DNA from 2 places in the Dellaglioa sp. BT-FLS60 genome. Region 2 is predicted to be linked to the other one. Evidence: predicted binding sites of a transcription regulator. Region 2 holds the regulator's gene; the other holds the start of a gene.

Region 1 (3,200 bases), on a different contig from region 2:
GGACAGTAACGCCTAATGATAAGGTTTTAACTCGGATTTTTTCATCAGCATTTTCCTTCTTTGCTGAAAGGAAAGCCACAATATCTGGATGGAAGACATCTAAATAAACAACTCCAGCACCTTGACGTTGACCCAATTGGTTAGAGTATGAAAAACTATCTTCTAACAATTTCATAACGGGGAGGACACCAGAAGCAGCGCCTTCAATGCCTTTAATTGGAGCACCAGCGCCACGTAAGTTACTAAGCGTAATACCAACGCCGCCACCAATTCGTGACAATTGAAGTGCTGAATTAATGCCGCGACCAATCCCGTTCATATCATCAGTAATTTGAATTAAGAAACAAGATACTAATTCGCCACGACGTTTACGACCTGCATTTAAAAAACTAGGTGTAGCAGGTTGGTAACGTTGGTGAATCATTTCATCAGCTAAATTCATGGCTAAATCTGTATCACCGTCAGCAAAATAAAGGACGTTCATGGCAATACGGTCAATATAATTTTCAAGATAATAAGCATTATTATCTGTTTTAAGTGCATATTGGGCATAGAATTTGTAGGCAGCCATAAATGTGCCAAAATGGAATTTTTGAGCTGCTAAATAAGCGTAGACCTTTTCGATAAATGAGAACTCATATTTATTGTAAAAGTTAGTTTCAATATAATTGTTATCAATTAAGTAATCAAAACGAGCCTGTAGTGAATCAAATTGCATTGTATTTTCGGCAACATTTTCTTTCAAAAAGGCAGTCAAGGCTTCTTGATCTTTTTGAAGTGGAATTTGACCGTCTACAGGAATATTGATTTCATTATTTAAATCATAATAAGTGACTTTATCACTATTTAACGTTTTTAATGTCAATTTCATCAACTACTTTCTTCATATTAGTGACATCTTCTTCAGTGCCATTGAATTCAAATTCGTATAATAAAGGAACGTTATAATCGGTTGCGATGTCTTTTGCTGTAAAAATAAAAAGTTGGGCGAAGTTACGGTTTCCACCGCCAACAACACCCAGTATGTTTTCTCGATTTGATTTGTATTCAATGAAGTCATTGACTGATTCAGTTAGCCCAATCTCATAGGTTGGAATGACCAATAGGTAGGGTTCATTCAATTCAACGAATGGGTCCGTTGGGTCAATTTCAAATGAAGGGTAACCAATTTTATTGATGAAACGACGTGTTTGACCGGTAATGCTAAAGAAAACAATTTTCATTAGACTGCCAACTTTTTAAGCATATCAGGACGAAATCCAGCGATTGTATCGAATCCAGGAGCTTCTACAACTGGAACAGCTTGGAATCCTTGGCCTTTCAAGTAGTCAATTGCGTTATCATCTTCAGAAATATTACGTTCGTCAAAGTCGACGTTATTTTCTTCTAAGAAACGTTTTGTCATTTTGCATTGGATGCAGTTATTTTTTGTAAATACAGTAATTTTTTTCATGATATAAAATCTCCTTTAGCATTTTGTTAATAAGATAAGTATACAGCACAAAAAGTAAAAATCAATCAAAAAAGCGCTACATATTGTATGATATTAAGTTGCATCACACAATATGTAGCGCTGGAAGGCTTGAATTGTTTATATTAAATTTAGATTGCGAAAAGTTAAATTTCTCCGTATTATAGAAACTATTGAGAAAGTAGGGAAAAAGATGACTAATTATTATTTTACGAAAAATCCAGATGTCATTCATGATGAAAAGGAATGGACATTTGAACTGATGAACAACGAATTTAAGTTTACCACAGATAACGGTGTATTTTCAAAAAAAACAGTCGATTTTGGTTCAAGAGTTTTATTAAATGCATTTGAGCAACAAGAAATAACTGCTGGCAGTTTATTAGATGTGGGATGTGGGTACGGTCCAATAGGACTTGCTATAGCCAAGAGTCAACCAAAACGAAAAGTTGATATGACAGATGTAAACGAATTGGCATTAGAATTAGCAAAGAAAAATGCCACAATTAATCATATTAGTAATGTAAATATTTTCGAATCGGCGGCTTATGACAATGTAACGAAGACAGATTACGCTGCAATTATAACCAATCCCCCTATTAGAGCAGGCAAAGATGTCGTTCATGCCATTTTAGGTGGCGCGTTTGATCATTTAAAATCAGGCGGTCAATTATTGGCTGTACTACAAAAGAAACAAGGTGCTGGTTCAGCACAAAAGAAAATGACTGATGTTTTTGGTAATTGTGAGATTATTTTAAAAGACAAAGGGTACTATATTTTGATGAGTGTGAAGTAGATGCCAGAAAAATTAACTGAACAACAAAAAGAATTTTTTATGCGTGAAGCTTTATATGAAGCAAGAAATGCAAAAATCATTGGTGAAGTCCCAATTGGTTGTGTTGTTGTACAAAATGGTGAGATTATTGGACGTGGGCATAATATTCGAGAACATGTGCAAGATGCAACGTTACATGCTGAAATCTTAGCCATTCAAGAAGCGTGTGCAACGGTGCATAGTTGGCGTTTAGTAGACACACAATTATTTGTGACATTAGAACCGTGTCCAATGTGTAGTGGTGCAATTATTAATGCCAGAATTCCAGAAGTTTACTTTGGTGCATTTGATCCAAAAGCGGGGACGGCAGGTAGCATTGGCAACCTATTAACCGATGAACGCTTTAATCACCAAGCGAAAGTTGAGTCTGGTTTATTATTAGAAGAGTCTAAAGACCTACTCCAATCGTTCTTTAGAGAAGTGCGACGTAAAAGAAAAGAAAAAAAACGAGCACAAGGGTAGCTTTTTATTAGAATTTAAGGTATTATAATAGTTGCCGCAAGGCCTTAAGGCAATGGTGTGCTTACGAATTGTGTCAGGTCCGGAAGGAAGCAGCACTAAGTTTGATTCACTTTGTGCCTTAAGTAATTATGATTATTTAAGACTCTTAGTCAGAAATGGCTAAGAGATTTTTTTATTTAAAAAACTATTTATAGATTTTGAAAGGGGAGATTGTGATGAGTTACCAAGCTTTATACCGTGTCTGGCGTCCACAACGATTTAGTGATTTAGTTGGGCAAGATATGATTACTCAGACATTGAAAAATGCAATTATGACACATCAAACAAGTCATGCTTACATTTTTAATGGCCCACGTGGAACAGGGAAAACCTCCGCAGCCAAAATTTTTGCCAAGGCGGTTAATTGCCGCTTTCAAGAAAATGGCGAACCGT
Region 2 (3,200 bases):
TTCAGGCGTCTTCACTTTTTGTTGTGACCAATCATTGGCCATTGTATCAACAAAAGATTTATTCAATGTCGCTAAATCTCGATCAATTAAAATATAGTGACTCAAAATATTAATAACTGCATTCGAAAATATTTGTCGTTGAACAAGTTGTTGCAGCAAATAGGATTCACTATCAGTCACATAGCCACCCTTACTCTCCTTTAACGATTTCAAGAAATCGAAAGGATTATAAGCTTCACTAGCGAGAATTAATTGTGAATCTTCTTTAGAAAAGCCCGCTTTTTTTAGTGTCTCAACGGACTTTGTCTTAATTTTTTTACTGTCCTCATTTTTTGATTCAGCTTGCTTTTTCAATTTAATCTGTTGATTATATTTATGTGCAATATGCTGTTTAAATACATTATAATCGACTTCATTTGTTGATAGGTCAGCTGAATCGCCAATAAACTGGGCCATTTCAATCTCATCAATCCCATATAAAAGATGTTCTGAAATAATTAAATCGCGTTGTTCATTAATTTTATCCAATGACACAAAACTTTTTTCCAACAGTTCAATAAAAAATTTAAAATCAAATGATTCAATAGCACTTGTTTCAACCAATTTCTGTGGTGCTTTTTTATTCGTTGAAAAAGCCTTTTTACTTTCAGCAATAATATCAGGTTTATCTGATAAATGTGCCTGGTTAACTTGAAAAACATCTAAAAAGCTTTTTGACGTTTCTTTAAAACCATCTAATTTTAAAACGGGTAATGCAAAACGGGCGGTAATTGCTTGATACCTACTATCACCAATTGATTCCCAAAGTAAAATACTGAGCAAATCATCCGTGAAAAAATCTGCTGCCTGTAAAGGCCGACGCAATTGGTAAACAACAACTTTACCCAAAGCATCTTCTTTTTCGAAGCTCTTTAGAAGGCCCAGTGCTTCAAGGGCACTTCTTGCCTCATAAAACATTGGCAAATCAATATTCAATAATGCCAGTAACTCACTGTGCATTTTTCGGTTAGACAATTGTGGATTCTGACTTGCTTCACCTTTTAATAGTGAAAATAGACCACTCGCAATCACGCCCATAACAGGTTGATACAAGTAGTCTAGTCGTTCAATATCATCATTTGTAACCTTTTCATCCATTAAGACAATGTAGCCATCTTTCGGACTCATATTTTCCCATGTATTAATCATTTGATTATCATTCCTTCAAATCTTGTTTATCCGTGGGTGCTTTATCCCGATCCATCATTTCGTTCAATTCCTTCAAGAAAACACTCATATCTTTAAATTGACGGTAAACACTAGCAAATCTAATGTACGCAATTTCATCTACATCAGCAAGTAATCCCATGACATATTCACCAATCAATTGACTTGAAATTTCATTTTCACCTAATGCTCTAACACTATTTTCTACTTGATCCACAAGATGTGTAATATCTTTCATTGAAACAGGTCGCTTTTCTGCTGACCTAATAATCCCCTTAAGAATTTTTTCACGATTGAATTCTTCCCGCGTGCCATTTTTCTTAATAACAAGTAACGGCGTGGCTTCAACTCGCTCAAATGTTGTGAATCTAAATTCACAATTTTCACATTCACGACGTCGTCTGATAACGCGACCTTCATCTGTTGGTCGACTGTCAACGACTCGAGAGCCATTATGTTGGCAATGTGGACATTTCATAGTGACACCCCATCATTTTTATTTACCTATTAGTTAGACATTATTTTGAGTACTAAGCCAGTTTAGCACTTGACCCCTTGTAACGGCAACCGTTGCTGAATTATCTATTACAAAATCAGCTAACTCTTTTTTCTTCTGAATTGACCACTGTGCCTTAATACGAGACTGCGCCTCATCAAAAGTCAGACTATCTCGCTTGATTAATCGCTTTATTTGTACATTTTCAGGTACGAAGACAACCATGACTGCATCACATAATAATTGATAATTTTGTTCAAACAGCAAGGGCATATCTAAGACGACTAACTTACTGTCCGATTTCTTTTGTATTTGGATTTGTGCTAAAATTTCTTTTCTAATAATCAGATGCATAATATTATTTAATTTTTCTAACGCCTTTTTATTACTGAAAACTAACTTACCTAACTTTTTACGATTTAGCCTTCCATCTATTGTGACGTATTCTTCACCAAATGTCTGACTTATCCTTTTTATCGTTTTTGATCCTGGCTCAACAACTTGCCTTGCAATTACGTCTGCATCAATAACTGGCACATTTTCTTCTTTAAAAATGTGACTAACCGTCGATTTACCTGTTGCAATTCCGCCAGTTAACCCAAGTATATAAGTCATTTTTAAACTTCCTTTAACGGTTGGCAATGCGGACAATAATGCGTCCCACGTTGTGCCACTTTTATTTTAACAATAGGTGTGCCACATCTAGGACAAGGCTTACCCGTCTGACCATAGACATTTAAATCAAATTGAAACAGACCTGTCTCACCAAACGCACCCGTATACGACCTAATTGTCGTTCCACCTGCCTGAACCGCAGTCGCTAATTCAAGAATAATATTTTTACGTAATTTAGCTAATTTACCATCAGAAATCGAATTTGCTGGTTGTTCCGGATTAATTTTACTCATCCACAATACTTCATCAACATAAATATTTCCCAACCCAGCAACTGCCTCTTGGTTTAATAACACAGGTTTAATCGCCATATGCTTACGCGACAAGTACTTTTTAAAATAACCAAGCTTAAATTCTTCATCTGTCGGTTCAGGACCCAATTTTTTAAGACCTGGTAATGTTCGTTCCTGACCAGTCGGAATTAACTGCATCCGACCAAATTTACGAACATCATTGTATCTTAAATCTTGTCCATCAGTAAGATGAAAAATAACATGAGAATGTTTTTCAATGGGTTCATCTGAAGTCCGAACAAAATATTTACCTTCCATTCTCAAATGAGATACCATTGTCATTTGATTATTAAAACGAAAAAGTAAGTATTTACCTAATCGATCAATCGATTCAATTTTACTACCTTCTAATTCACGTTTAAAATCTAGTAAATCCCCATTTACAATCTTAGGCCATAAGACATCAATTGATTTAATCGTCTTACCAATAACTAATTGACTCAGACCTCTTCGAACCGTTTCAACTTCTGGTAACTCTGGCATTTAATCACCCCTAAATAATTTTATTTAGTATCAAACCATGTCTCTCC

The links. Region 2 encodes NrdR, which represses ribonucleotide reductase genes. Its sites were predicted from a motif close to ACACNATATATNGTGT; they were not measured.
Region 1: nrdH (glutaredoxin-like protein NrdH) is a predicted target of NrdR. The motif match lies at 1,559-1,574, and genes of this name have one in related genera.

The regions. Positions count from the first base shown of each region.
Region 1 is NZ_JBSOLI010000029.1:38,830-42,029, reverse strand. Features, by position in the region: gene nrdE (class 1b ribonucleoside-diphosphate reductase subunit alpha) at 1-865, opposite strand, end outside; gene nrdI (class Ib ribonucleoside-diphosphate reductase assembly flavoprotein NrdI) at 843-1,223, opposite strand; gene nrdH (glutaredoxin-like protein NrdH) at 1,223-1,453, opposite strand; gene ACVQ8P_RS02290 (class I SAM-dependent methyltransferase) at 1,665-2,267, shown strand; gene tadA (tRNA adenosine(34) deaminase TadA) at 2,268-2,768, shown strand; RNA gene ffs (signal recognition particle sRNA small type) at 2,810-2,896, shown strand; gene dnaX (DNA polymerase III subunit gamma/tau) at 2,984-3,200, shown strand, end outside.
Region 2 is NZ_JBSOLI010000031.1:137,445-140,644, forward strand. Features, by position in the region: gene ACVQ8P_RS04085 (replication initiation and membrane attachment family protein) at 1-1,188, opposite strand, end outside; gene nrdR (transcriptional regulator NrdR) at 1,196-1,684, opposite strand; gene coaE (dephospho-CoA kinase) at 1,718-2,317, opposite strand; gene mutM (DNA-formamidopyrimidine glycosylase) at 2,320-3,153, opposite strand; gene polA (DNA polymerase I) at 3,174-3,200, opposite strand, start outside.